Regions from separate parts of the Aquitalea magnusonii genome, predicted to be linked through region 1. Evidence: predicted binding sites of a transcription regulator. Region 1 holds the regulator's gene; each other region holds the start of a gene.
What was found. The regulator sigma-54, encoded in region 1, starts transcription at its own class of promoters, with help from an activator protein. The targets are predictions, from matches to a motif close to CTGGCACGCTTCATGCTT.
Positions count from the first base shown of each region.

Region 2: a site for sigma-54 is predicted at 2,438-2,455, ahead of DLM_RS08615 (4Fe-4S dicluster domain-containing protein). Genes of this name have one in related genera too.
Region 3: a site for sigma-54 is predicted at 2,158-2,175, ahead of DLM_RS07685 (acyl-CoA dehydrogenase family protein). Genes of this name have one in related genera too.
Region 4: a site for sigma-54 is predicted at 1,226-1,243, ahead of DLM_RS23930 (pilin). Genes of this name have one in related genera too.

Region 1 covers NZ_AP018823.1:246,475-253,990, forward strand. The annotation lists gene ptsN (PTS IIA-like nitrogen regulatory protein PtsN) at 1-436, opposite strand, end outside; gene hpf (ribosome hibernation-promoting factor, HPF/YfiA family) at 558-881, opposite strand; gene DLM_RS01260 (RNA polymerase factor sigma-54) at 954-2,375, opposite strand; gene lptB (LPS export ABC transporter ATP-binding protein) at 2,379-3,110, opposite strand; gene lptA (lipopolysaccharide transport periplasmic protein LptA) at 3,107-3,661, opposite strand; gene lptC (LPS export ABC transporter periplasmic protein LptC) at 3,651-4,211, opposite strand; gene DLM_RS01280 (KdsC family phosphatase) at 4,208-4,732, opposite strand; gene DLM_RS01285 (KpsF/GutQ family sugar-phosphate isomerase) at 4,751-5,731, opposite strand; gene DLM_RS01290 (monovalent cation:proton antiporter family protein) at 5,947-7,516, shown strand, end outside.
Region 2 covers NZ_AP018823.1:1,791,989-1,799,504, reverse strand. The annotation lists gene DLM_RS08630 (GntR family transcriptional regulator) at 21-689, shown strand; gene DLM_RS08625 (hypothetical protein) at 862-1,047, shown strand; gene DLM_RS08620 (AEC family transporter) at 1,168-2,109, opposite strand; gene DLM_RS08615 (4Fe-4S dicluster domain-containing protein) at 2,534-3,181, shown strand; gene DLM_RS08610 (FAD-dependent oxidoreductase) at 3,178-4,800, shown strand; gene DLM_RS08605 (complex I 51 kDa subunit family protein) at 4,813-6,063, shown strand; gene DLM_RS08600 (aminoacyl-tRNA deacylase) at 6,141-6,632, shown strand; gene DLM_RS23325 (hypothetical protein) at 6,647-6,802, opposite strand; gene DLM_RS08595 (methyl-accepting chemotaxis protein) at 7,026-7,516, shown strand, end outside.
Region 3 covers NZ_AP018823.1:1,589,382-1,596,897, forward strand. The annotation lists gene DLM_RS07680 (sigma-54 interaction domain-containing protein) at 1-861, opposite strand, end outside; gene DLM_RS07685 (acyl-CoA dehydrogenase family protein) at 906-2,114, opposite strand; gene DLM_RS07690 (acyl-CoA dehydrogenase family protein) at 2,523-3,704, shown strand; gene ribB (3,4-dihydroxy-2-butanone-4-phosphate synthase) at 3,713-4,390, shown strand; gene DLM_RS07700 (SfnB family sulfur acquisition oxidoreductase) at 4,644-5,870, shown strand; gene DLM_RS07705 (APC family permease) at 6,037-7,491, shown strand.
Region 4 covers NZ_AP018823.1:4,646,347-4,653,862, reverse strand. The annotation lists gene DLM_RS21895 (PglL family O-oligosaccharyltransferase) at 1-257, opposite strand, end outside; gene DLM_RS21890 (pilin) at 316-744, opposite strand; gene DLM_RS23930 (pilin) at 766-1,194, opposite strand; gene DLM_RS21880 (adenosylmethionine--8-amino-7-oxononanoate transaminase) at 1,383-2,732, shown strand; gene DLM_RS21875 (hypothetical protein) at 2,857-4,395, shown strand; gene proB (glutamate 5-kinase) at 4,472-5,590, shown strand; gene DLM_RS21865 (hypothetical protein) at 5,661-6,452, opposite strand; gene DLM_RS21860 (hypothetical protein) at 6,542-6,976, opposite strand; gene DLM_RS21855 (glutamine amidotransferase) at 7,068-7,516, opposite strand, start outside.

The sequences.
Region 1 (7,516 bases):
GCAGCTGGTAGAGCTCGGAGCGGTTGGTGGCGGTCAGTAATTGTTCACGCAGCTGTTTGCTGGAGAAAAGCTGGGCCAGTTCCGATAGTACCTGCAGGTGCAGATCGGTTGCCTGCTCTGGTACCAGCAGCACAAACAGGCTTTGTACCGGCTTGCCATCCGGGGCATCGAACGGAATGGGATTTTTCAGACGGATGAATACGCCTGCGGCTTCCTTGAGCCCTCTGGCACGGCCATGTGGAATGGCCACGCCCTGGCCCAGGCCGGTGGAGCCCAGTTTTTCCCGCGCAAACAGGCAGTCGAAAATTTCACTGCGGGCAATGCCGTGGGTGTTTTCGATAAGGAGGCCCACCTGCTCGAAGACGCGCTTCTTGCTGGCGACATCCAGGTCCGGGAGGATGTGATCCTGTGTCAGGATTTTGCCAATCAGGCTCATAGGAATGTATGCACGCGGCTACAAAAACTGGCCAATTCTACGTTGCCTTCATCAAAATGAAAAAGGCTCCGTGCAAATAAAAACGGGAACCCGTTGGGTTCCCGCATCGTCGGTCAGGTGATTACAGGGATGCTTCCGGCTGAACTTGCGGAGTGGCGCGATGCTCGCTCTGTTTTTCCTTGTGCTTGAGTACCTGTCGATCCAGCTTGTCCATCAGCGCATCGATGGCAGCGTACATGTCGGAGTCGGTGGCTTCTACGTGGATATCCTTGCCGGATAGGTGAACGTTGACTTCCGCTTTCTGCACCAGCTTGTCCACCGACAGCGTGACGGTGACGTCGATCACATGGTCGACATGGCGGGTGATACGTTCCAGCTTGCTTTCCAGAAATTCACGCAGTGCCGGGGTTACTTCGAGGTGGAGACCGGTTACTTTGAGGTTCATACCCTAACTCCTTCTTGTGTTGACTGCCCGGTCGGGTCGGCCGGGCGAGCGGATATTCTTACAAGGCGTGTTTCACAGTGCCTTGCGCAGATTGACCGGCGGTATCTGCATAGCTTCACGATACTTCGCAACGGTGCGTCTTGCAACCTGTATGCCTTGTTTGCCCAGTTCATCGGCGATGGCGCTGTCGGAAAGTGGCTTGGCCGGGTTCTCGCCATCAATCATGCGGCGGATGTGGGCCTTGATGGCGGTGGCCGAGCATTCGCCACCGCTGTCTGTTTCCAGGGCGCTGCCAAAAAAGTATTTCAGCTCAAACAGGCCGCGCGGGCAGAGCAGGTATTTCTGGGTGGTGACGCGTGAGACCGTGGATTCATGCAGTCCCAGCTCGTCTGCGATGTCGCGCAGGATGAGCGGGCGCATGGCCACTTCACCGTGTTCAAAGAACGCTTGCTGTCTTTCGACTATAGCTTCTGACACTTTCAGAATGGTGTCAAATCGTTGCTGGATGTTCTTGACCAGCCATTTTGCTTCTTGCAGCCGACCGGTGAGTTCTCCTGCGCCGCTGCGGTTTTCCGACAGCATCTGTGCGTATAGCTGATTGACGCGCAGGCGTGGCACTGCCCCGTTGTTCAGTTCTGCCACCCAGTGGCCACGGCGTTTGCGCACGGTGACATCGGGAATGACATAGTGTACGTCTTCGCCGCCAAAGCCGGCTGCAGGGTGCGGGGTGAGTCTGGCAATCAGTTGCTGGGCCTGGCGGATGGCGTCGTCATCCACCCCCAGGATGCGCTTGAGGCGGGTGTAATCGCGGTTGCCAAGCAAGGTGAGGTGTTCGGCCACAATCTTGCGTGCCAGCGCATGGCCGGGCTCTTGCCGGGGCAGGCGGTCCAGTTGCAGGCTGAGCGATTCGGCAAGGCTGCGCGCAGCGATGCCGGCGGGGTCGAATTGCTGTAGCAGGCGCAAGCCGACCATCAGTTCGTCGCTTTCCAGTTCCAGTTCCAGCGGCAGATTGCTGGCCAGCTCTTCCAGATCCACGCTCAGAAAGCCGTTGTCGTCCAGCTCTTCGATCAGTAGCTGCACGATGGCCTGATCGCGGGTGGGGAGGGTAAGTTCTCCCAATTGCGCCAGCAGGTGTTCGCGCAGGCTGACCGGGCAGGGGACGTTGAGCATGGGGTCGAATTCATCGTCGCCATCATTACGGCGACTGCCGCTACCCCAGTCGGTCAGTTCGCCGCTGCTCTCGCTGTGGCTGTCGCCATCACTGCTGTCGGAGGCCGGGGTGGTGGATTCTTCGCCGCTGCTGGCCGTTTCGCTGCTGGGGCTGTCTGTTGCGGGCAGGTCGTCGCCGCGCTCCAGCATGGGATTGTCCAGCAAGAAGCGCTCCACCTCGGTTTGCAGGTCGAGCGTGGACAACTGCAGCAGCTTGATCGACTGTTGCAGTTGCGGAGTGAGGGTGAGTTGCTGTGAAACCCGGAGCTGTAGTGACTGTTTCATGGTTTACAGGTGGAAGTGCTCACCCAGGTAAACCTGGCGCACTTTCTCGTTGTTGACCAGTTCTTCCGGCTTGCCGGATGCCAGCACCGAGCCATCGCTGATGATGTAGGCCCGGTCGCAGATGCGCAGGGTTTCCCGGACGTTGTGGTCGGTAATCAGTACGCCGATGCCACGCTGTTGCAGGAAAGTGATGATTTTCTGGATGTCGATGACGGCAATCGGATCCACCCCGGCAAAAGGTTCATCCAGCAGGATGAAGCGTGGCCGGGTGGCCAGTACACGGGCAATCTCCACCCGGCGTCTTTCGCCGCCGGATAGCGCCAGCGCATTGCTTTCGCGCAGGTGGGCGATGTTGAGGTCGTCCAGCAGCAGGCTGAGTTCCTGTTCCAGCTTGTCGCCTTTGTAACCGGCAATTTCCAGTACGGCGGTGATGTTTTCCTCCACCGTCATCTTGCGGAAAATCGAGGCTTCTTGCGGCAGGTAGCCCAGGCCGAGGCGGGCGCGCTGGTGAATCGGCAGGTGGGTGATGCTGTTGCCATCCAGTGTGATTTCGCCTTCATCTGCGCCGATCAGGCCGACAATCATGTAAAAGCTGGTGGTTTTGCCGGCACCGTTGGGGCCGAGCAGGCCAACGACTTCTCCGCTATGAATCTGCAGGGCCACATCCTTGACCACCGTGCGTTTCTTGAAGCGCTTTTTCAGTCGCTCGACTTTCAGAATGCTGGGGCCGCTCATGGTGCGTTTCCGTCGGGTTTCTTGGCGGCAGGGCTGTTATCCCTGGGCTTGGGCTGGATGATGGCGGTGACGCGGCCACCGTTGCTGCTGGCTCCGCTGCTGACCTCATACATCTCGGTTTCGGTGTTGTAGGTAATCACGTTGCCGATGACCAGATCATTGCCGCGCTTGACACGGGCATTGCCGGTGAGGACGGCGACATGGGTGACGGTGTTGTAATCCAGCTGGTTGGCCTGGCCTTCAATCCAGTCGTTCTTGCCATCCATTTTCTGGCGGAACGTTACCTGGCGACCAGTGGCTTGCATGGTCTGGTTCCCCTGCTTGTCCTGGCTGACGGTGGCGCGGTCGGCATTGAGCTTGAGCGTACCCTGGATGATGATGACATTGCCTTGCCATACGGTGACGCCTTTGAGCTGATCGAGATTGCCGCGGTCAGCGCTGATTTCGATGGGCTTGTCACGGTCAGCCTTTTCGGCATGGGCAGTCTGGACGGTGCCCAGGCTCAGTGCCAGCCAGGCCAGCCGGATAAAGCGGCGGCAGTTATTTTTCATAAGTGACCTTTGCATTGGACAGCAGTTGCAACTGGCCGGCCTGCTGTTGGTAGATGAAGCCGACGGCGCTGCCGCTGGACTTGCCGTAGTAGAAGTGGGTGAGGGCTTCGGACTGGGCAATATGGCGTATGGTATCGATACGCATATTGCTGCTGATCACGCGGGTTTCCTGCTGATTGGCCGTGGCGGGCTGGATCAGCGTGACTTTCTTGTCGAACAGTGCCTGCTTGGTCTTGCTGTTATAGCGACCGCTCTCGCCAATGGCGTGATAGGCCAGAACACCGTTTTTGTAGCTTTGCAGGTCCGGGCTTTCAAAATAGGATTCGGTGCGATCCGGGTATTGCCACATGCGACCGGCGATCAGCTTTTCCTGCAACATGCCCTTGGGGTCAAAGCGGGTGGCCATCACGCCATCGGCAACCACCTCGGGCTTATTGGGGTCCAGGTCGCGCTTGTTGGGTTGCCAGCGGGATACCACGTCCAGCCAGACGGTAAGCAGGCCAGTAATCAGAATCAGCAGAATGGGAAACAGACGGTGCGAGCGGATCATGCCAGATACCGTGCCAGAATAGCGTCAAAATTGCCCTGTGCCTGCATGATGAGCTCGGCCAGTTCCCGCACCGCGCCCTGGCCGCCGGGGAAGCCGGTGACATAGTGGGCGTGCTGGCGTACCAGTGTGGGCGCAGCGGGTACGGCTACCGCCAGGCCAACCCGGCGCAATACCGGCAGGTCGATGAGGTCGTCACCGATGAAGGCGCATTGTTCCAGGGTGACATCTGCCTGTTGCAGCAATTGCTGCAGGGCTTCTTGCTTGTTGTGGATGCCACCGAAGTAAAAGTCGATGCCCAGTGCCTGGGCGCGGTGTTCCACGCAGCGGTCGGCGCGGCCTGAAATGATGGCCAGGCGCACGCCGGTGGATTGCAGCAGTTTGAGCCCAAGGCCATCCTGCACATAGAAGGATTTGCTTTCTTCGCCCTGGGCGTTGTAGTAAATGCGTCCGTCGGTCAGTACGCCGTCCACGTCCATGATCAAGAGCTTGATCTTGCGGGCTTGTTCGGTAATGGCTTGCATGGGCTTCCTTGTTGGCGGCTAGACGACGCCGGCCTTGAGCAGGTCGTGCATGTGGATGGCACCGGCCAGCTTGCCGTCGGCATCGATCACCAGCAGGCTGGTGATGCGGCGTTGCTCCATCAGGTGGACCGCTTCGGTGGCCAGCTTGCTGTGCAGGATGGTTTGCGGGGCGGGGCTCATCACCTGATCGATAATCAGATCATAGATATTGCCCGAGCGTTCCAGCGTGCGGCGCAGGTCACCATCGGTATAGATGCCCTTGATGGTGTTGTCTGCGGTGGCAATGGCTACCATGCCCAGGCGCTGGTGCGACATTTCCAGCAGAGCATCCTTCAGCGGCGTGCCGGGCAGCACGCGCGGCAGCTCGTCGCCGCTGTGCATCAGATCCTTGACGTGAACCAGCAGGCGGCGGCCCAGGCTGCCGCCGGGATGGGACAGGGCGAAGTCTTCCGGGCCGAACTGGCGTGCATCCAGCAAGGTGACGGCCAGGGCATCGCCCAGCGCAATCTGCACCGTGGTGCTGGTGGTGGGGGCCAAGCCCAGCGGGCAGGCTTCTTTTTCCACCTGGGTGTCCAAGAGGATGTCGGCTTCACGTCCCAGCGAGGAGGCGGGGTTGCCGGTCATGGCGATCAGTACCAGGCCCTTGCGCTTGAGCGCGGGCAGCAGGGCGACTACTTCGCCGGATTCGCCGGAGTTGGACAGGGCGATGACCACGTCTTGTGCGGTAATCATGCCCAGGTCGCCGTGGGCGGCTTCTGCCGGGTGTACAAAAAAGGCCGGGCTGCCGGTGCTGGCCAGGGTGGCGGCGATCTTGCGGCCCACATGGCCGGATTTGCCCATGCCGGTGACGACGATACGGCCGGTGCAGGCCAGGATGGCTTCTACGGCACGCAGAAAATCACCATTGAGTCGACGGGACAGGGCCAGAATTGCATCCGCCTCGGTCTGCAGCACTTCACGCGCCAGGTCGAGTCGGGAGCTTGTTTGAGCTTTTTCCATGGGGGAAAGTATATCAAAGGTTATAATCGCTGGAGGCAGAAGCTGGTGCATCTTTTGCTTGGAGTCTGATTTGGTGTGCCATCTCCGGATGGATTTTGCCCGCATCCGGCGCATGATTTATGCTGTCTGGCTGCTGCTGGCAGCTTATCTTTACCGGTAACCATCGTTACCGTCTTGCTGGTTTTCCCGCGTTTACACAGGAGATTGTTGCGCTCATGCATTCGCTTGCCCCGATTGTGCTGGTTCTGCTGGCTGCCGTGTTGTCCGTTACCTTGTGCCGCAGCCTGCGTGTACCGCCGATGCTGGGTTATCTGGTGGTGGGCTTCCTGGCAGGCCCCGGTGTGGCCAGCCTGATTCCCGAAGGCGAGGAGACGCAGTTTCTGGGTGAAATCGGCATCGTGTTCATGATGTTTTCCATCGGGCTGGAGTTCTCCCTGCCCAAGTTACGTGCCATGCGCCATCTGGTGTTTGGCCTGGGGCTGGCGCAGGTGGTGGTGACCTTGTTGCTGATTGCGCTGGTGATGGGCTGGCTGACCGGTTCTGCGCTGTCCGGCTTTGCCGTGGGCGGTGCGCTGGCCATGTCATCGACCGCCATTGTCAGCAAATTGCTGACCGAGCGACTGGAGCTGAATTTGCAGCACGGACAGTTGGCCATTGGCGTGCTGCTGTTCCAGGACATTGCGGTGGTGCCGCTGCTGATCCTGCTGCCAGCCTTTGCCGGTGGCAGTGAGACCTTGTGGATGGACCTGGGCCTGGCGGCGCTGAAGGTGGTGGTGGTGATGGCGCTGTTGCTGTTCTTTGGCCAGCGCCTGGTACGGCCCTGGTTTCATCTGGTGGCGCGCCAGCGTTCCGGTGAGCTGTTCATGATCAATGTGTTGTTGATCACCCTAGGGGTGGCCTGGCTGACCGAGCTGTCCGGCCTGTCGCTGGCGCTGGGGGCGTTTGTGGGCGGCATGCTGATTTCCGAGACCGAATACCGTTATCAGGTGGAAGAGGACATCAAGCCCTTCCGTGACATCCTGCTGGGCTTTTTCTTTGTCACCGTCGGCATGCGCCTGCAGTTGTCGGTGTTGTTTGAGCGCTTTGGCGAAGTGGCGCTGATGCTGGGCCTGCTGCTGCTGGCCAAGCTGGGCATTGTCTTTGTGCTGGGCCGTTTGCTGCGCCATCCGCCCAACCATTCCATGCGTGCCGGCCTGGCGCTGGCGCAAGGCGGCGAGTTCGGCTTTGTGCTGCTGGCCCTGTCCGGCAATCTGGGGCTGATTGCCGAAAGTACCGAGCAGGCTGCGATTGCCGCCATTTTGCTGTCCATGCTGGTGGCACCGTTCATGATCATGTATGGCGAGGTCATCACCCGCCGGCTGGTGAAGCAGGACTGGATGATGCAGGCCTTCAGCCTGCACCACCTGATGGTGGAGAGCATGGGCAAGTCCGACCATGTGCTGATCTGCGGCTATGGCCGCAGCGGTCAGGCACTGGCGCGTCTGCTGGAAACCGAAGACATTCCCTTTTTTGCACTGGACATGGACCCGGAACGGGTGCGCGAGGCGGGCGAGGCTGGTGATCCGGTGGTGTTTGGCGATGCCGGCAAGAAGGAGGTGCTGATTGCCGGTGGCCTGATGCGGGCCAAGGTGGTGGTGGTGACCTTTGCCGATACGCACGGTGCGCTGCGCATCCTGCACACGGTGCAATCGGCACGGCCAGACTTGCCGGTGATTGTGCGTACCGTGGATGACAGTGATATCGACCAGTTGCGCCAGGCCGGGGCGGATGAAGTGGTGGCCGAGG
Region 2 (7,516 bases), 1.5 Mb from region 1:
CCTTACTTGCACCCCACGCCATGGATTACCAACTGGACACACTGGAACACGACAATCTGGGTAGCACGGTGTATCAGATGCTGTGCAAGGCGCTGATCCAGGGGCGGCTGCAACCTGGCGCACGACTGAAAATACGCGATCTGGCCGAGCAACTGGGCACCAGCGTCACCCCGGTGCGCGATGCCATCCTGCGTCTGGTGCAGGAGCAGGCGCTCACCATGCAGTCGCCGCGTGACATCCGCGTGCCCTATATGACGGTGGAGCGTTATCTGGAAATCCGCGCCATTCGCATCCGCCTGGAAGGGCTGGCGGCGGAAACGGCTGCGCAGAAGGCAGACGCCAGCGCCATTGCCCGGCTGGAAGACATTGTCAGCCGCAATGCCGCCGCCATGCGCGTACAGGACATCGCACTTGGCTGCGAGCTGAATCAGCAATTTCACTTTGCGCTGGTGGAAATAGCCGGCCTACCGTTTTTACAGGGCATCCTGTATCGCATCTGGCTGCAGATGGGGCCGCTGATTGCCGCGGTGTACCAGCAAGGCGGCAGCGACATGATCGACTACCACTACCCGGTGCTGGAGGCCATCCGTCGCCAGGATGGTGCTGCAGCGGCCAGCGCCATTGGCGATGACATCCTGCACGGTGGACACAGCATTCTGCTGCATTTGCAAGCCCGCCAACCGGCCTAGCGGCGCAGCCCCAAGCCGCGGCTGACGGTTTTCCGTACGCCAAAACACGGAAAACCGTCAGCAAGCCAAAGTGCAATAAAAAATATCCTTGTTTTTCAATTACCTGCAAATAAAAAACCAGGCACGGCTTTTGCAATAGCTGGCGACATCTGCGTTACGGAAAGCTGCTGCCATGACCTTCAAACTACTGCTCAGCCTGATTGGCTCTTCCTTGCTGGCCCGCCAACTGGGCAGCAACCCGCTGGACGCATTGGACACGCTGTCCCTGCCCACGGTGCTGCTGCTGATGACGCTGGGCAATGCCGCCACCTATCTGCTGGTGCGACTGCTGTTCATCAGGCTGTCTGCCGCACACTGAGCCATCCCGGCGCACGCCATCCCCACAGGCAATACCCTGCACACATGACAAGGCCCGGCAATGCCGGGCCTTGTTGCTGCCGCTCAGACTGGCAGCGCCAGCCTGAGCGTGCAGTCGCCATCACACCATGAAGTAAATCAGCGCCGCTTCACCAAACACGCCAATCACCGTACCCACCAGCACCGAGTGCGAGGCATGCAGTGCATAGGTCTGGTTGCGCACGGCAAACATCGAGGCGGCAATGGCGGTGGGCACCGCCCCGACAATCAGCGCCTGCTTGGCAAACTCGGCATCCACGCCAAACAGGAAGATGCCCAGCAACATCAGGGCCGGTTGCAGGAAGTTCTTCATCGCCACATTGCCCACCACATGGCCGTTGAAGCTGGGTTTTTCCCCGCAGAACATCAGGCCCAGCGCCAGCAGCGACACCCCGCCGGCCGCCTTGGCCAGCATGTCCACGCTTTCCTGTACCGCAGCGGGCAGATGCAGGTGATTGAAGCTGAGGATCACCCCCAGAATCGGCAGCCAGACAATCTGGTTGGACAGGGTTTTCACCAGGCTTTGCTTGAGCATGGCCACCACGCCGTCATCTGCGCCGGCATCGGACATCTCGCCGCAACGGCACAGCACGATGGTAAGCGGCAGGATGATGAAGCTGGTGATCAGATTGCCGATCAGCACCGCAATAAAACCCTGCGGCCCGCACACCTGCTGCAAGATGGGCGCGCCAAAATAAGCCATGTCCGGGAAAGTACATACCAGCGCCTGGATGGCGCTGGTTTTCAGCCCCTGGCGGTAGTAATAACGCCCGGCCAGCAAGGCCAGCACATAGGTGCCGACAAAGCCGAAAGTCATGCACAGAATGAATGGCAGGTTCTGGATGCGCTCCGGCGGCGTTTTCAAAGCGCCGATAAACAATGAACACGGCAAGGCATAACGCATTACCAGCGTTGCCATCACCCCCACATCCGCCTGGCGGAAATAACCACGCTGGCCGCCAAACCAGCCCAATAACATCAACAGCACCACCGGCAGCAGTGCCGTGCTCATGGTTCCCCACATGATCTTGCTCCTCATCTCTGTAATGTTTGTCTCGCGATTGCAGAGCAAGCCCCGTGCCACGAAAAAACAAATACAAACCACTGTTTTTATTGAGGAATAAGCCACACAAAAACCATGAAGTGCGGATAGCCGCGAATCTGTCGCGCACCAAGTACGGAAATCCGTACTTTTATGCATGTCCCGGCTGACCCGCCAGCCAGGCTGAATGGCAGGAATTCCGTCCATCCGGCCGCGGCAAAGCGACGGAATTCCGTCACTACATCGCCCTGACGCCAGGCTGAATCCTGCTTTTTCCTTTGTTTTCAGATACCTGCACAGCACATGCCGCATGGCACGCTCCTTGCAAAGACCCTGATAACGGACAGGCCATTACGCCCGCAGCGGCAGGCGGCGTGATGACCAGAACCACAGCAAAGGAAATCCCATGAGTGAAACCATCCGCATCAGCATCGATGGCAAGGTGGTGGACGCTGCAGCCGGCAACTCCATCCTGCATACCCGCCTGCAAGGCGAAGAAGCACTGACCGCCAATATCGGCTGCATGGGCCAGGGGGTATGCGGCTCCTGTCGCTGCCTGGTACGCAAGGCGGGCGAACGCAGTGCCGAAACGCGACTGGCCTGTGAAACCGTGGTGGAGGACGGCATGCAAGTCAGCTTCATCGACTACTACCTGCCTGATCATGTACACCGCTACCGCCCGCAGGACTTGCGCGACGGCTGGCAGGCGCTGCCACAACTGCAACAAACCTTTCCGGAAATCAGCCAATGCCGGCACTGCAGCGGCTGCGACCGCGCCTGTCCGCGCCACATCCCGGTGCAACAGGGCATTGCGCTGGCCAATAGTGGCCAACTGCAAGCCGCCGCCGCGCTGTTTGATGCCTGCATCATGTGCAATCTGTGTACGCTGGCCTGCCCGGAAAACATCCGCCCCAATCATGTCGGCCTCTACCTGCGCCGCGCCCAGGCCATCCAGAACCTGCGTCCGGGCGATCTGCTGCGCCGACTTGAGCAGCAAGCCAGAGGCGAAATGGCCATCAACACCCTGGCAGACAACACAAGGAGCGAGGCATGACTAGCGCCATTCCCTATCTGCAGGCCCTGAGCAATCTGCACGCCCATGCACAGCCAGCGCTGCGTCCGGCCGACCTGTCGCGCAGCGCGCTGCTGGCGCAATACCACCCGGACAATGCCGACAATGCCAGCACCCTGCTGCAGATCGGCCCCAGCCGTGGCCAGCCCTGCCACCCGCGGCTGGCGGCGCTGCTGCAAAGCAATGCGCTGATCGACGGCTTTGACCTGGCCGGTGCCGAACAGCGCAGCACCGAGGTGTTGGTGATTGGCGGTGGTGGTGCCGGTGCCGCCGCCGCGCTGACCGCCGCGCGCAGCGGTGCCGAGGTGATCCTGGCCAGCAAGCTGCGCTTGGGCGACAGCAATACCGTGATGGCCGAAGGCGGCATTCAGGCCGCACTGGCCGCCAATGACAGCCCGCAACAACACTTTGACGATGCCATGCGCGGCGGACACCAGGCGGCCAATGCGCAATTGCTGGCGCAGATGGCCAGTGATGCACCCGGTGTGATTCGCTGGCTGATTGAGCTGGGCATGCACTTTGATCTGGAAGACCCGTTCACCGATGGCGGCAAGCTGCGCTACAAGCAGGCGGGCGGCTGCAGCCAGCCGCGCATCCTGTGCTATCGCGATTACACCGGGCTGGAGATGATGCGGGTGCTGCGCGAAACGGTAGAGCTGGAACCTGCCATCACCCAGCTCAACCGCTGTCCGGTAGTGGAACTGCTGTCGCATGAAGACGGCAGTTGTGCCGGTGCCGTGCTGTACGATCTGGAATACCAGCGTTTCATCGTGGTTTCCGCCCGCCAGACCATTCTGGCCACCGGAGGCTGCGGCCGGCTGCATCTGCAGGACTTCCCCACCTCCAATCACTACGGTGCCACCGCCGACGGGCTGGTGCTGGCCTACCGCATCGGTGCCGGCTTGCGTGACATGGATGCCTTCCAGTACCACCCCACCGGCGTGGCCTGGCCACAGCGCCTGCGTGGCGGGCTGATCTCCGAAGCCGCCCGCTCCGGCGGGGCCTTGCTGGTCAACGGGCTGGGCGAGCGCTTTGTCGAAGAACTGGCCCCGCGCGATGTCGTCACCGCCGCCATCCTGCGCGAATGCGCCGCCGGACGCGGCATCGAACGCAATGGTCAGATCGGCGTGTTCCTGGACACCCGGCAACTGGGGGCCGACCTGGCCAGCCGCCTGCCCGCACTCCAGCATCTGGCCGACAAATGCGGCATCGACCCCAGCCGCGAGCCCATGCTGATCTACCCCACCCTGCACTACCAGAACGGTGGCGTCATCATCGACGGCAACGGCCAGACCGCCGTACCCGGCCTGCTGTGCGCCGGGGAAATCACCGGCGGCATCCATGGCCGCAACCGGCTGATGGGCAATGCGCTGCTGGACATCCTGGCCTTTGGCCGCCGTGCCGGTCGCCAGGCCGCCCGCCTGGCCCAGGCCGCCCGTCACAAATCCACCCTGCCACCACAACGTGGCGGCATCGAACACGTCTACCGCTGGCAACGCCAGTTGGCCCTGGCCGGACTGGACAGCAGCCAGCAAGCACCATTGCTCTACCCCGGCGATGCACGGCTGAAACTGCAGCGCCCCACCGGCCCGCGCGTCTAGGAGAACAACATCATGGAAAAACTCAATCAGGTTCTGCTCAACCCTGCGCTACAGGTAGGCCCGGATCTGGCCGCCTGGTTGCAGGCCGGTGGCGGCCTTGGCCTGCAAGCCGCCCTCAACGCCCCCACCACCATCATCCGCCAGATTGCCGATGCCGACCTGCGCGGCATGGGCGGGGCCGGTTTCCCGGCCTGGCGCAAATGGGAAGCCACCGCCAATGCGGTGGGCGATAACAAATACGTGGTGTGCAATGGCAATGAAGATGAGCCTGGCACCTTCAAGGACCGCACCTTGCTCAGCGCTTCGCCGCATCAGGTGGTGGAAGGCGCGCTGATTGCCGCACTGGCGGTGCGCGCTGCCTGCGTCATTTTCTATATCAACCCGCACCAGGGCCAAAGCCTGCAGCATATGCGGTTGGCGGTCAGCCAATGGCAGGACAGCCCATGGCTGGACAAGCTGGCCGCCGCGCTGGGACACCCGCTGGCCATCAAGGTGGTGGCCAGCTCCGGCCGCTATATCGGTGGCGAAGAAACCGCGGTGGTGGCCTCGCTGGAAGCCGGCTTCCCCTTCCCGCGCAAAAAACCGCCCTTCCCGGCGGAACAAGGCATCAACGGCCAGCCCACGCTGATCAATAATGTGGAAACCCTGGCCAATGTCAGCCACATCCTGCGCCATGGTGCCGCGTGGTACCGCGCACTAGGCGTGGGCAAGGCCGGTGGCACCAAGCTGTACTCGCTGTCAGGCGACGTGCTGCGCCCCGGCCTGTACGAGCTGCCCATGGGCACCAGCCTGCAGGAACTGGTGTTCCACTACGGCGGCGGCATGCTGCAGGGCAAGGCCTTCAAGGCCGTGTTTACCGGCGGCCCGTCCAACACCCTGCTTACCGCGCGCGACCTGGACGTGGCACTGGACTTTGACTCGGTATGGCTGCGCCATTCGCGGCTGGGTACCGGTGCGATGATTGTCATCTCCGAAGGCAGCAGCATCATCCGCAAGGTGGCCGAATACATCGACTTCTTTGCCAAGGGCTCCTGCGGCCAATGCCCGTCCTGCAAATGCGGCACCTTCCAACTGGCCCGCCTGCTGGACCGGGTGGACGGCGGGCGCCACAGCCATGCCGACCTGGACGCGCTGCAACACCTGTGCCAAATCCTGCCCGGCAGCGGCCGCTGCGGGCTGATCGACGGTGCTGTCACCGTGGTGAAAAGCTCCATGCACACCTTCCCGCAGGAATACGGCCTGACTGCACCGGCAGAAGCCTGAGCGGGCCAAGCCTCAACCCAAGCAGCCCGGCAGCCTTGCTCTGCCGGCAACCACAACCACACCACAGGAATGATCCGATGCGCCAACAAACCATCGCCGGCAGCACCCCGGCACTGCGCTTTTTGCTGGACCACAAGGTGGATTTCACTTGCCACGCCTACAGCTATGAAGAACACGGCGGTACCGCCACCCCGGCCCGCGAACTGAATGTGGACGAACACAGCGTCATCAAGACCCTGGTATTTGAAGACCAGGACGGCCTGCCACTGGTGGTGCTGATGCATGGCGACCGCAAGGTGTCCACCAAGGAACTGGCCCGCCAGCTACCTTGCAAGAAGGTGCAAGCCTGCAAACCGGACGTGGCCAACCGCCATTCCGGCTATCTGGTGGGCGGCACCAGCCCCTTCGCCACCCGTACGCCGATGCCGGTATACATGGAAGCCAGCATCCTGCAACTGCAGCAGGTCTACATCAATGGAGGCCGCCGCGGCCTGCAAGTGGCCATGTCACCGCTGGATATCAGCCGCTTGCTGCAGGCGCGCTGCGTGGAAGTGGCGCTGGAAAAGTAAACCCCACCACGCCGTCACCGCAATAAGGGCAGCCAGGCAAAACCCTGCCCCACCTTGCCGTACTGCTTGCGCTGCCTGTGGCGGCGCGCCCTGCGCCAGGCTGCCAGGCGCTGCTTGGCCACGCCAGCGCCGCGCACTGGCCGTCCCCCGCCTGGCAGCCCTGTCGCCATGGCGGCAATCAGTCCCCGCCCCGGCAGCCGCGGCGCATTGTTGTCGCCACAGTCTGATCATCCCCAAGGCCGCTGACAGCGGCAGCAATATATTGTCTTGTACTGCCCACCACGCTGGTCTATCAACAGATAGCAAATAAACCGGGCGATTGATTAGTGATTGCTTGTTTGACCATTCACAGTGCAACGCCCTATTAAATCAAAACCGTGGTGGGGGAAGATCATGTTTAGCCAATTATCCGTAAAACAGAAACTGCTCGGGGGTTTTACCCTGGTCATCATGCTGTTGTTCATCCTGCTGGGCGTGGCGATTTTCAATATGAAAATCATCAACAGCAAAATCATGGACATGACGCAGGACCGCTACCCCAAGATATCCCTGGTCAACAGCATTACCGTGAAATCAATGGATATGGGCCGTCAGATCCGCAATGCGGTGTTGTTTGCTAACGAAAATGCCGACGAGTATGTGAGCAAAGTCACCGACCTGGACAAATCGCAGGATGAGGATCTGGCCAAGATAGCGCCTATGCTTTCCACCGAAAAAGGCAAGGCCATGTTTGCCAAACTGCAAGAGCAGAACCTGGCATTGACTGCCGCGCTGGAGCAGGTCTACCCCTTGATTCGCAGCCACAAATCGGCTGAGGCAGCCATTCTGTTGAAACAGAAAGTTGCTCCGGCCAACAATACCTTTATGGCCAGCCTGAAGGAGTT
Region 3 (7,516 bases), 1.3 Mb from region 1:
GTGGCTGTTGTGGGCCGGGTTTGACGGTGTGCTGTGGCGCTCGTTGCGGCGGTTCAGTTGCAGCGAGGATAGCTGCAAGTCTTCACCGCGCACCACATTCTGTTTGCAGATCAGCAAAGCATGGTGGATGACGTTTTCCAGTTCGCGGATATTGCCCGGCCATGGGTGTTGCAGCAGTTTGCGCTCGGCATCGGCATGCAGCGCGACATCGCCATAGCCCAGGCGCTGGCGGTATTCATCCACAAAATGCCGCGCCAGCGGCAGGATGTCGCCGGGGCGGTCGCGCAGGGCAGGCAGGGCCAGATGCGCCACCCGCAGGCGGTAGAACAGGTCCTCGCGGAAATGGCCGGCGGCCACGGCTTCTTCCAATCGCACATTGGTGGCGGCAATCACCCGGACATTGATGGGAATGGGTTTGCGCGAGCCCAGCCGCACCACCTCGCGCTCCTGCAGGATGCGCAGCAGCTTTACCTGGATGTTCAGCGGCAAGTCACCGATTTCATCCAGAAACACCGTGCCGCCATTGGCCGCTTCGAACCAGCCGGGCTTGGCGGCAAACGCGCCGGTGAATGCGCCTTTTTCATGGCCGAACAGTTCGCTTTCCACCAGTGATTCGGAAAACGCGCCGCAATTGACCGCCACAAAGGGTTGGTCGGCCCGTTGGCTCAGCGCGTGTACATGACGGGCAATCAGCTCCTTGCCGGTGCCGGTTTCGCCGATGATCAGCACATTGGCGTCGCTGGGGGCAATCAGCTGTATCCGGGCCAGCAGGGCGGTGGACAGCGGGTCCTCGAACACTTGTGCCGTGGCGCGGATGGAGGTGGTGAGGCTTTGCCGGTTAGGCAGGGTGATCAGGGGCATGGCCGGGCCTTGGGCTGGCTCGGCCCTGCGGGCCGACGCGGGTTTCAGGAATAAAACGTCGGTGTCGGATAGTTGCGAATCAAAGCCCATTCCCCTAACTCCTTTAATTTGTAATCAACCGGATCGTGCAAGGTGTGGGTGCGCAGATTGCGCCAGTGCCGGTCCAGACGCAGTCCGGCATGGGTGGCGCGCGCGCCGGTGACCTCAAACATTTGACAGGCCAGGTTCAGGCCCATCCGGGTGGCGGCCACCTTGGCCGCGGCAATGTGCATGGCCACTTCGCCACGCTCCTCCTGCGTCAGTGCTTCGCCGCGTGCCAGTGCGGCCACCATGCTGTTGCCGGCACGGTCGGTGAGGGCGCGCACGCTCTCCAGCCCCACCCAGAACTCGCCGTAATGGCCAAGGATGTATGGGTCTTCGTGGGTGTGGTCCACCTGAGCCGCCCGCCAGGGGCGCGCCTCGTGCAAGGTGTAGTGCCGGGCTTCCTCGAATGCGCCTTCGGCAATCCCCAGGTAGATATTGGTGAGAATCAGCTGCGCCAGCAGTGGCCGCAGGCAGGAGCGCGGCGTGGTAAGCGGGCCGGGATTGGCCAGCACTTCATTGTTTTCGATACGCACTTTTTCAAAATTCACGCTGCCGCTGTCGGTCTGGCGCTGGCCGATATTGTTCCAGTCCTGCTGCACGCTGATGCCGCTGCGGCCAGTGGGAATGGCCGCCACCACCAATTGCCCGCTGTGCTGCTGTCGGGCGGAAACCACCAGCATTTGCGAATCCAGCGCGCCGGAGCAGAAGCTTTTTTGCCCGGAAAACTCCTGCCAGCCGTCAAAGCGCTTGCATACCGTGCGCTCGTCCAGCGGGTTGAGGGCATTGCCCCAGAACCAGTTTTGCCGGGTGGTGATTTCATGCCAGGGTTGCCATTGTTCCGGCTGGCCGAACAGCTCCACTGTGGCCAGCATCAGGTGATGAAAGGCAAACACATGCGCCACCGAACTGTCGGCCTTGGCAAATTCACGCACCACCAGCAGGGTTTGCTGCCAGTTGGCACCCAGGCCACCCAGCTCGCTGGCAATGGACAGGCCCAGCAGCCCGCTGGCGCGAATGGCGTCGCGTTCCGCCTTGGGCGTGCCGCCGGCGTGGTCGCGTTCTGCTGCGGTAGCCGCAAACTGGGCAGCCAGTTGCTGCGCCAGCAGCAGGGCCGAGGCGGGAGTGCTGGCGCTGGGCGAGGGTGCCAGCAGGTGGTGAGGCAGGTTCAAGCGTTCATCCTTTTATACGGTGTGCTATCTGACACATTGGCAACAGTTTTAACCGTGCCAATCAGCTGCTGTAAACCAAGGATTTATCAGGAATATATGCAGAATTCGAATTAGCGGCAGATGGCAGCCGATATCCGTTTTTTGAGTGCTGCTGCTGCTGCAGCACCGTGTTTATTGGCTGCTGTACACGCAGCAGCGCTGATGAATGAATTGCTGCTGCAGCAGCAATAACTGGCCGGATTCAGCATGAATGAGGCTGAATTGCCTGGCATGCAATCTGCTAATGCCTGTCTGGCAAAACCGCACCCGGTTTAATTTCAGCCGCAGGTAATCTCATGCTTATTCATTTATTCAGCAGCAAAAATGTTTCATCTGGCCGCAAGCAGCACCGCCAGGGCGGGAGGCTGCATGACTAGCCAACCCCTTGCTCCGGACAGCCCGCTGGCCATTGCCCGCGAACTGGCCGGCCGTTTTGCCCGCACCGCCGTGGCGCGTGACCAGCAAGGTGGCACGCCCAAGGCCGAACGCGATGCGCTGCGCGACAGCGGGCTGCTTGGCCTGATCATTCCGCGCGAATTCGGCGGCCTGGGCGAGAGCTGGAGCACCACCTTGCACATCGTGCGCGAACTGGCGCGGGTGGATAGCTCGGTGGCCCATGTGTTTGCCTTTCAGCACTTGTTGCTGGCCACCGCCCAATTGTTTGGTCGGCCCGACCAATGGCAGCCCTGGTTCGAGCAGACCGTGCGCGAGCGCTGGTTCTGGGGCAATGCGCTCAATCCGCTGGATACCCGCACGCTGGCCACGCCGGATGGCGACGGTTACCGCTTTCATGGTGACAAGAGCTTCTGCTCCGGCGCCACCGATTCGGACATGCTGCTGGCCTCGGCCTTGCGCGCCGGGCAGGGCGGTTTGCTGATTGCCGTGATCCCCACCCGCCGGGCCGGCGTCCACATTCATCAGGACTGGGACAATATCGGCCAGCGCCAGACCGATAGCGGCTCTGCCCGTTTCGAGCAGGTGTGGGTGGGGGCGGACGAGCTGCTGCTGCAACCCGGCCCGCTATCCACACCACGCGCCTGCCTGCGTCCGCTGATTGCCCAGCTCATCCTCACCAATATCTATCTGGGCATTGCCGAAGGCGCGGTGGCCGAAGCCCGGCGCTATACGCTGGAACAGCGCCGCCTGTGGCCCGCCTCGCTGGCGGAATCGGCCAACAAGGACCCTTACACCCTGCTGCATTACGGTGAATTCCAGGCTGCACTGGAAGGTGCCCGCTTGCTGGCCGACCATGCGGGTCAGCAACTGGATGCCGCCTGGCAGCAGGGCGATGCGCTGGATGAAGCTGGCCGTGGCCAGTTGGCCTTGCAGATAGCCGCCGCCAAGGTGCATGCCAGCCGCAGCGGGCTGGATCTGACCAGCCGCATTTTCGACGTGACCGGCGCGCGCGCCACCAGCGCCGCGCTGCGGCTGGACCGTTTCTGGCGCAATTTGCGCGTACACAGCCTGCACGATCCGCTGGATTACAAGCTGCAAGAGCTGGGTGACTGGGCACTGAATGGCCAGTACCCGACCCCCTCGTTTTATTCCTGAGACCCAAGATGACCCAGAACCTGCAAGCAGTTGAAGACGATTTTGACAGTGTGGAACAAGCCATTGCCGCCATTGCCGCCGGTGGCTTTGCCGTGGTGGTGGACGATACCGACCGTGAAAACGAAGGCGACCTGATCATCGCCGCCGAAAAAATCACCGCGCAGCAGATGGCCTTTCTGGTGCGTTACAGCAGTGGCGTGGTGTGCGTGGCACTGACCGGCGAGCGGCTGGACCAACTGCAACTGCCGCTGATGGTGAGCAGCAATAATGAATCGCAGCGCACCGCCTTCACCGTGACCGTGGACTACCTGCACGGCACCACTACCGGCATCAGCGCCGCCGACCGCGCCGCCACGCTGCGGGCATTGGCGGACAGCCGCATTCCGGCTGGCGACTTTGCCCGGCCGGGGCATATCTTCCCCTTGCGCTATGCGCCGGGCGGGGTGCTGGCGCGCCCCGGACACACCGAGGCGGCACTGGACCTGTCGCGCCTGGCCGGGCTGGCCCCGGCCGGGGTGCTGTGCGAAATCGTCAATGACGATGGCAGCATGGCGCGCCGCCCCGAGCTGCTACGGTTTGCCCGCCAGCACGGCCTGCCCATCATCACCATTGCCGACCTGATTGCCTATCGCGAACGTACCGAAATGGCGGCGTTGGCCGCAACTGCTGTGGGAGTGCCTGTCTGAGTTGGTCTGCCGCTTTGCCATTCACACCCGCTACGGCGGGTGTTTTTGTATGTACAGGGGGTTTGTGCCTGCTGGAATGGCAGCAGCCGTGCAGCAAGCTTGCTGCTGCCGGTTCAGTGGCTTGCTGTTTAAGATTTTTGCAAGTATTTGAAATAAAACAAAAAAATGACTGGCATGCTGTTTGCAGTGAGATGTCTGACCATTTCGCCATCCCGCTGCCTGTCACTGACTGGTGGCCCACAAGGAACGCAGCATGAGCAGCGCCGTACTGGAAACCACATCCCCCGTCAGCACGCCGGATAGCGTGCCGGTGATTCGTAATGATGCCGAAGCCCTGCAAGTGGCGCGCGCATTGGCGCCGCAACTGGCCGAGCAGGCCGCGCTGCGCGATCAGCAACGCAAGCTGCCGTTTGACGAGGTGGAATTGTTCTCGCGCAGCGGCCTGTGGGGCATCACCGTGCCGCGTGCCTTTGGTGGTGCCGAGGTATCTGCCGTCACGCTGGCCGAGGTGATTGCTATCATTTCGGCGGCAGACCCGTCGCTGGGACAGATTCCGCAAAATCACTATTGCTTGGTGGAAGACATCCGGCTGGAAGGCAGCCCGGAGCAGCAGCGTTACTTCTTTGAGCTGGTGCTGCGCGGCCAGCGCTATGGCAATGCCTTTTCCGAAGCCGGTGGCAAGACGGTGCTGGATATCCAGACCACCATCCGCCGCGATGGCGACGAGTATGTGCTCAATGGCCGCAAGTTCTACGCCACCGGCGCACTGTATGCGCACTGGGTGCCGGTGCTGGCGGTGGATGAAGAGGGCAAGGCCTTGCTGGCCTTTGTCGAGCAAGGCACGCCCGGCCTGACCGTGGTGGACGACTGGAGCGGTTTTGGCCAACGCACCACGGCCAGTGGCACGGTGATTGCCGAGCAGGTGCGCCTGAAGCCTTTCCAGATTTTCTACACCCACCGCTCCTACGACCGGCCCACTTTTGCCGGGCCGTTCGCCCAGATCACCACCGCCGCCATCGACCTGGGCATTGCCCGCGCCGCGCTGGCCGATACCGTGGATTTTGTGCGCCAGCAGGCACGGCCATGGATAGACAGCGGGGTGGAGCGGGCGGCGGACGACCCGCTGACCATCGTCGCCATTGGCGATCTGCAATACCGGCTGGTAGCGGCAGAAGCGCTGCTGGAGCGGGCTGGCCGCTTTATCGACATTGCCAAGGCCGAGCCGACCGAAGACTCCGTGGCAGAGGCAGCCATTGCGGTGGGGCTGGCCAAGATTGCCAGCACGGAAATTTCGCTGCTGGCCGCCAGCAAGCTGTTCGAGCTGGGCGGCAGCAAGGCCACCCAGGGCCGCTTCAATTATGACCGCCACTGGCGCAATGCCCGCGTACACACCCTGCACGACCCGGTGCGCTGGAAGTACCACGCCATTGGCAATTACACGCTGAACGGCATCAAGCCGGCACGGCATTCCTGGAACTGATCACCACGCATGCGGCCCGCGTACTGCGGGCCGCCGGAGCCGCCATGCCCATCCGCCATACCGGCTGTTGACCGTGCCGCATCCTTGCTGCATGGCGCTTGCGCGCCGGGGCAGGGTGACGGTGCCGGTGACTTGTCAGCCAACAACAACCATCAAGAGGTGTTTCATGATTCACTCCACTCAAGGCGAGGCGGTGCTGGACAGCCCGGCCGCCCAGACAGAAAGCCAGAGCGGCACGCTGCGGCGCAATTACCTGCGCCTGCCCGAACTGGTGGCGCAGTCCATCGGACTGGTCGGTGTGTCCGGCGGAGTAGGCATTCTGGTGCCGGCCGTATTTGCCACCGCCGGTAACGGCACCTGGCTGGCCTATGCCTTTGCCACCGTGGCGCTGCTGTTCTCTGCCTGGAGCATTACCCTGTTTGCCCGCAGCGCGGCCTCGCCCGGTGCGCTGTATGCCTATGCCTCGCAGGGTATCGGCCCCATCTGGGGGGTGATCTGCGGCTGGTCCTTGCTGATTGCCTATGCCGTGGGGGCGGCAGGCATCCTGCAAGGCACGGTCAATACCTTCCTGGTGCTGGCGCGTGAGCTGGGCCTGATTGCCGCCCATCCGCCACTGGCCGTCAGCCTGCTGCTGACCGTGGTGGTGGCGCTGGCGGCCTGGGCGATTGCCTACCGCGACATCCGGCTGTCCACCCGTTTTACCTTGCTGGTGGAACTGCTCACCATCCTGCTGATTGTCGTGGTGCTGATTGCCTATCTGCTCAGCGGCAGCAGCCATGTCGACCAGTCCCAGATCGCGCTGGAAGGGGTAAAACCCGAGCAATTGCGCCTGGGCATGATGCTGGCCTTCTTCAGCTTTACCGGTTTTGAAAGCGCCACCGTGCTGGGTGCCGAGGCGCAATCGCCGCTCAAAGCCATTCCGCGCGCGGTCATCATCAGCATTGTCGGCCCGGCGCTGCTGTTCATTCTGGCGTCCTATGCGCTGGTGGCGGCCTTCCATGGTCAGCATCCGGGGCTGGACCAGGCCGATGGCCCGCTGTCCATCCTGGCGCATCGCCTGGGTCTGGGTGGTTTTGGCCTGATCATCGATGCCGGGGTGGCGCTCAGCTTCTTCGCCGCGTTTTTCTCCTCCATCAATGCTGCCGCCCGCATTGTCTACACCTTTGCCCGTCAGGGCCTGCTGCATGAGGCCACCGGCAAGGCGCATGCCAGCAATGCCACGCCGCATATCGCCGTCACGCTGCTGGTGGTGCTGGCGCTGATCGTGGGGCTGATCTTTACCGCCAATGGCACGGCCTTGCTGGATTCCTACGGCTATCTCAGCTCGGTGGCCACTTATGGCTATCTGCTGGCCTACGTGCTGGTGGCGGTGGGCGCGCCCTTGTATCTGCGCCGTCAGGGCAGGCTCAAGCCGCAGCATGTGCTGATCAGCCTGGTGTCGGTGCTGTTGCTGGCCATTCCGCTGGTGGGCAGTTTCTATCCGCTGCCCAGCGGTGTGTATGCCTGGCTGCCTTATGTGTTCCTGCTGCTGGTAGGCCTGGGCCTGGCGTGGTTTGTCGCGCTCAAGCTGCTGGCACCGGCACGCCTGCGTGGCATCGAGGAGGAGTTGCAGCAGGAGTGAGGTGAGGTGTGTCCGTGTTGCTTCA
Region 4 (7,516 bases), 450 kb from region 1:
ACTGTAACATTCGTCAGATTATGGTTCGTTATCGCCAAATAAATGACAAAACCAAATATTGGCAGCAATGCTTTAGATATACTTAATGAGAAGTCATACCTTGCAGGCAATAGAAATAGCATTGAAGTTGCCAGAAAAAATAGACACGATGCATCTGACACCCAGTCTGGCAATGGAGCATAACGCAGCCAACTTAAAAAGGGCAGAGTCACTGCAGCTGCAACCAATAGCCCAGCACAACCATTTTTTTTAATCATTATAAAAAAAGGTGCTCTTTACAGAGCACCTTCCACACTAATCAATTAATGATCAAAATCAGTTACCATTACGGCAATTGGAAGGCAACCAGTTGGTTGCAATAGTTCCAGCGGCACACTTCCAAGTAATTGCGCCATTAGAAGCAGCAGGAGTCAAGGTCAAAGTATTGCTAGCCGTATCGACCAAAGAGTTATAAGTCACGGTAATCACACCCGAGCCACTAAGCGAAACACTGGAAACTGCATTACCCTGAATTGTATCTGCCAACCCGGCGGAGGCATTTGTTGAGGGGAATGTATTATTAGATGCATAGTACTCGGCAACAGCCGTTTTGGCCGCAGAAGCCAACGACAGACCTTCTGTCACACGCGCACGCTTGGTGTAATCCTGGTAGGCCGGGATGGCGATGGCAGCCAGAATACCGATAATGGCTACGACAATCATCAGTTCGATCAGGGTAAAACCTTGCTGGATCTTGCTGTTCATGTTCATTCCTTTGCTTGATGGTTAACGACAACTGGAAGGTAAATACTGGGTCGATGACGCATTCGACTGGCACAACCAAGTGATGGAGCCACTTGAAATGACCGGCGTCAACGTTACCGTAAGCCCACTTAATACTGTACTGGCATTAAAACTGACCACAATCTGACTCACTGAAGAGGCTGCCACAATATTGATACTGTCGATGTAGTTGGTGGCATATGCCGTTGCGGAAGATATTCCCGCCGAAGCATTACTACTTGGCCAACTATTATTCGTCGTATAGCTATCCCACATCGCAGACTTGATCGCGTCAGCTGCTAGCAGCCCCTCAGAAACCTTGGCCCTGATGGTATAACTCTGATACGCCGGTATCGCAATCGCTGCCAAAATACCGATGATGGCCACGACGATCATCAATTCAATCAAGGTAAAACCGTTATTTCCCCGCATGACCCTCTCCGTGGTATGCACTGTCTTACTCTTGCAGGAAGCGTGCCAGGTGGCTGCATGGCCGGATTTGCTGTTGCCGCTGCAATCCCGTACAGGCATATCGCGGCAGCATGTGACGTTTTTTGTCAGTTCGAAGTGACTGAAGCGGCTGTGTTAGCATCCTGCCATTCATGCTTACAGGAGATTCCATGAGCAATCAGGACTGGCTGACACGCAGCCTTGCCAGCGTCTGGCACCCTTGCACCCAGATGAAGCGCCACGAAACCCTGCCCATCATTCCGGTGGCCCGTGCCGAAGGGGTGTGGCTGGAGGATTTTGAGGGTAACCGTTATCTGGATGCGGTCAGCTCCTGGTGGGTCAATCTGTTTGGCCACGGGCATCCACGTATCAAGCAGGCCATCAAGCAACAACTGGATGAGGTGGAGCATGTGATGCTGGCCGGTTTCACCCACAGGCCGGTGATCGAACTGTCCGAACGCCTGTCCGCGCTGACCGGGCTTGGCCATGTGTTCTATGCCTCGGATGGTGCCAGTGCCACCGAGATTGCCCTGAAGATGAGCTTTCATTACTGGAAGAATGTCGGTCAGCCGGACAAGTGCCGTTTCATCAGCCTGGATAACAGCTATCACGGTGAAACCGCCGGCGCGCTGGCCGTGACAGATGTTCCGCTGTTCTCCGCCACCTATGCGCCGCTGCTCAAGCCAGGGGTGCGGGTGCCGTCGCCGGATGCACGTCTGGCGCGCGCGGGGCAGAGTGCAGAAGACGTGGCAAGGGCGGCTATCCGTTCGCTGGAAAACGTCCTGGCCAAGAAAGCCGGTGAAATGGCTGCCATCATTGTGGAGCCGCTGGTACAGGGTGCCGCCGGCATGGCGATGTACCACCCGGTTTACCTCACTGAGCTGCGCCGCCTGTGTGACCAGTACCAGGTACACCTGATTGCCGATGAGATTGCGGTAGGCTTTGGCCGCACCGGAACACTGTTTGCCTGCGAGCAGGCTGGCATCAAGCCGGACTTTCTCTGCCTGTCCAAGGGCATTACCGGCGGTTTTCTGCCGCTATCCTGCGTGCTGAGCACCGACACCATCTACCAGGCGTTTTACCACGATGATGTCACCCGTGGCTTTCTGCATTCCCACAGCTACACCGGCAATGCCCTGGCCTGCAGTGCGGCGCTGGCGGTGCTGGATATCTTTGCGGATGAAGACATCATTGCGCGCAACCGTGAACTGGCCGCCACCTTTACGGACATTCTGGCGCCACTGGCTGAGCGGGCAGATGTTCGTCACTTCCGCCATACCGGCATGATCTGGGCGTTTGATGTGGACACCCCGCGTGCTGACTTTGCACAAGCCTTTTTCTCAGCCATGCTAAAGCAAGGCTGTCTGGTCAGGCCGATCGGCAAGACGGTGTATTTCATGCCGCCCTATGTCATGCAGCCGGAGGAAATGATGCAGCTATGCCAGGCAAGCTGTCTGGTACTGGATGCCTTGCATCAGGAAAGTAATGTTTTGACCGGGCCGGCAACAGCCCTGCCGTGAGTATTGCCTTGCCTTGGCGGGCTTGATTCCAATAGCATGGCGCATGCATAGGCGGGAATGCAGACACTGCGTGGCATTCCCGCCCGTACACCGCCCATTTACCCGCCCTGCAATAGGATGCACGATGCTGCTTGCCTTGCCCACTCTGGATATGGACCCGAGATTGGTAGATACCAACCCTGACAGCGTCACCAGTTGGGTAGAACGCTTGCCGTATACCGACCTGCACGAATGCGGTCGCCAGATGCTGGATGCGCTGCGCAATCTCAGCCGCACACCGATGGAGGTGGGCAATCGTCACAAGCTGTTATTGCAATACCTGAAGGGACTGGACCGTTACTACCCGGCACTGGAAAGCGAAATCGTCCAGACTGATCTGACCTCGGCCCCACGCACCCGCCAGTTGGCCATGCTGGGTGCGGCACTGTTCGAAGCGGTGTTTGTTGCCTTCAAGCTGACACTGACCGAGCGTCTGGCCAAGCGTGGCTTGCTGGAACGGGAGCAGCAGCGCATCGAGCTACTGCTGTACACCATGATGGCGGCACGCCAGTTGCTGAGCATTTGCTGCCAGAGCTATAGCCCGCCACCGGCCAACTTCTGGTACGACTGCCACCAGTTGTACAGCTTTGCGCTGGCGCGTGGCTGGCAGGAACGGCATCTGGAAAACGACGACGCTGCGGCTGTCATCTATCACCAGATCCTGCTGCTGGGGCTAACTTCCACCAACCGCCTGTCCATGCCAGAACTACTGGTAGCCAAGCAGTTGATCATGGATCTGGCACGCCAGGCTGGCCTGGTGCCGGTTGAAGCCATTCAGGGCCAGGTAAACGGTTATCTGGTGGATGCCAGCCGAGATGAGCCGCCGCGTTTCATGCGCATCCAGGCCGACACCCTGGAAGCCGGCTGTTATTTGCTTGATCTCACACCAGCCATCACTGTGCTATCGCATAGCATTGAGCAACTCACCAAGGTGCAGAACAGCAGTGCCCACCCCAGTCAGACGCAGGATGAACTGAATCTGCTGCAATCACTGGCCGCCGAATGGCAGCAGCCACGCCGCCGACGTCACCAGCGCCTACCCATTCAGGAAGTAATCGAACTGATTTCCACCGTTCCGTCCATCTGGTATCGCAGCAATGGCATGAGCTGGGTGCTGACCGGTAACGAGCAAATTGCCCCGCCCCCCACTACCCGCGCCCCACCCGCTCCCAGCCTGTTTGTGGTGGTCAATCAGAGCGCCACCGGCTACCTGCTGCGTGGTCAGCCCCGCGGTCAAACCCTGCGCGCCGGCGAGGCCATCTTGCTGACACCGCCGGGCAAGCCGGATGCCGCACAGCTATGCATGGTGTGCTGGGTATCCCTGCTGCCAGATGGCGTGGACGTGGAATGTGGCGTGGAAATCATCGGCAATCAGCCACAGGCTGTCATGGTGATACCCACCATCACCCACCCAACCGACACCCCTCAGTTTGCCCTGCACCTGCCAGCCATCAGCGCACTACGCCGCCCCGAGCTGTTGTTGATGCAGGGGCGTCTGTTCAGCCGCCTGCGTGAATTCCGGTTGTGGACCGACCAGGGCGAGACACTGATCCGCACCTTCCGTCTGGACAAGCAATCTCCGCATTTCCAGCTGATGGAATATCGCGACAGCGAGCATTTCTGAGATCGGCCACTGCGCCACGACAGACAGTTTGCGGTACACTGACAGGCTTGATTTCATAGCCTGCAGGGGGTTTTGTATGCGTTCGGTGATTCATGCCGCCAGCCGTATTGTGGTGAAGGTTGGCTCCAGCCTGGTAACCAATGATGGCAAGGGACTGGACCTGTCCGCACTGGCGCGCTGGGCCGCCGAGATTGCCGAACTGAAACGGCGTGGCAAACAGGTGGTGCTGGTTTCCAGCGGCGCCATTGCCGAAGGCTGTCAGCGTCTGGGCTGGTCGGTACGTCCCAAAGGTGTACACGAACTGCAGGCCGCCGCCGCTGTCGGCCAGATGGGCTTGTGCCAGGCTTATGAAACCGCCTTCCGCGAATTTGGCCTGAAAACCGCGCAAATCCTGCTGACCCACGAAGACCTGGCCGACCGCACCCGCTATCTGAATGCGCGCTCCACCCTCACCACCCTGCTAAACCTGAATGTCGTGCCCATCATCAACGAGAACGACACCGTGGTGACTGACGAAATCCGCTTTGGCGACAACGACACGCTGGGCGCACTGGTCACCAACCTGATTGAAGCCGATGCGCTGATCATCCTGACCGACCAGCAAGGCCTGTACACCGCCGACCCGCGCAAGCACCCGGACGCCGTCTTCGTACATGAGGCACAGGCTGGGGATGCCGCGCTGGAAGACATGGCCGGCGGTGCCGGCTCCAGCGTGGGGACCGGCGGCATGATTACCAAGATCCTGGCCGCAAAACGCTCCGCCCGCAGCGGTGCCGCCACCGTCATCGCCTGCGGACGCGAACACGATGTGCTGTCACGGCTGGCCGATGGCGAAGGCATCGGCACCCAGTTGCTGGCCCCGACCAACCGCATGGCGGCGCGCAAACAATGGCTGGCCGATCATCTGAAGTTGACTGGCCGCATCGTGCTGGATCATGGAGCGGCACAGGCAGTACGCGAACGCGGCACCAGCCTGCTGCCGGTGGGCGTAACCGCCATCGATGGTGACTTCCTGCGCGGCGAAGCCGTAGCCTGTGTCGATCAGCACGGTGAGGAAGTGGCACGCGGCCTGGTGAACTACAGCTCGGACGAGGCCCGCCTGATCATGAAGAAAACCACGCGCGAAATCGAAGCCACGCTGGGCTATATGGTGGAGCCGGAACTGATCCACCGCGACAATATGGTCACCCTGTAAATCCTGGCTTCAGGATAGGGACAGGCACAAAAAAGGCGGCGCAAGCCGCCTTTTGCATGGTACAAGGACTTCAGAAAGAATACGCCACACTCACACCCACTTCCTTGGTGGTGTTTTGTGGTTCCATCCCGGAGACAATGAAATTGCTACATACGGTAGTGGCCGTATCACTGTCCTTGATGCTCCAGTAACGGTAAAACGGTGTGATGCTCAGTGCGGTTCCGCCTGCAAGCTTGCGGTCGAAAGCCAGGTTGGCTTCATAGCCATAGCCATTCTTCTGGCTATTGTGCAAGTCGCCACAAGAACTGCTGATTTCACTTAAACGTGATACCTGGGTACCCGCCAGCATGTATTTGTAGGTCAGACGAGGGGCAATCATCCAGTCGGCATTCAGGCTGTTGCGGGTACTCACCCCCAGCAGCAAATAGCTGTACATGGAATTGCGTCCGTAGCCGCCACTGCTGGCCTGATCCAGGTGGTCATCCAGACGGCGATAACCCAGACCAATTTCCGGCGTCAGCGTGGTAGCGCTCAATTCAAATGCATGCTGGTAAACCAGGCTGAAGTCATAGCTCTTGCGGCGCAAATCGCTGAACTGGCCGGAAGCACTCGAGTAGTCGGAACTTCCCCAAGCATAGCGACCGCGCAGTACAAAGGCATCCCTGTCGTTGATATCTTCGCGCAAGGTCATGTTCAAGCCGAACATGTTTGCCTTCTCAGTCATGAAGCTCGCACCAGCCACGGTCTCGTGGTAAGTCTCGTGATAGCCTTCAATACCGAGTTGGGCCTCCGGCATAGGGTTGGCTGCATACAAGCTGGCGGAACAGGCTGCCAGCGCCAGAAAGAGTGCTGTTTTTTTCATCGGGGACTTTCATTAACATGTTTTCATGCCATGCGATTGTCCTGAATGGCCATGCCAATGTCAAAAAACAGCCCGTGTCACATGCCGGATCATTCCAGCCCGGACGTATCCCCGCCTTTGCCTGCCTCCAGCTCGCGTGCGCGGCGCAGCTCCAGCGAACGGGCAATCACGTAGGCCATCATCGAGCACAGGAAAAACAGCAGCATGATCAGCGCAATGGAGCGCAGGGTTTCGGTAAGCGCATTCCACAGCTCCAGCAGCCAGCGTGCGCCGGTAATGTCCAGTTGGGTGCTACCCTTGCCCGCAGATGGTGGCAGATATTGCTCCAGATTCCACGGCCGTACCCCGCCGGAAATGCCTGCCACCAGGATGGCAAAGCTGATGTAACGCCGCCAGGCATCTGCCAGATCCGGGCCCAGCGTGCGCTGCAGGATTTTGTGGACAGCCGGGTCGAAGAAACGCACCACCGCCAGCGAAGCGGCCAGCGCCACCACGACAATGGCGACAAACAGTGCATAAAACATGATGTTCCCTTTCTGGAAAGCCGGATAAACAAGGCGCGAGGCCAATCAGTTCATGGCAGCCAGCACTGCTGCGCTGCTGGCTGCCGCCATCTCAGGCAGCCTGCTGCCGCAGCAGGCTGGCAAAGCGCCGCAATACCGCGGCGGCCTGCGGCGTCGGGCGCAACTGTTGACGCAAGGGCCCGGCAGGCTGACCGGCAGCCTCAAGCGTGGGCGCAAGATGTGTCAAATAGGCATCCATGGCCGCTGTATCAAATTCTGGGTGAAACTGCACCCCCCACGCCGAGCCGACGCGGAAGGCATGGTTGGGTTCAAAATCATTGGCTGCCAGCCGTACCGCACCGGGTGGCAGCGTACTGACCGACTGCCAGTGGATCACCGCTGCCGGGAAACGCGCGGGCATGCCGGCAAACAGCGGGTCTTCTGCCGCGGCAGGCAATACGTCCACATCCACCACCCCGGCCTCCGGCCCCTGTGGGTGATAGCCGACGCTGCCACCCAGCGCATCGGCCAGTAACTGGTGGCCGTAACAGATGCCCAGTA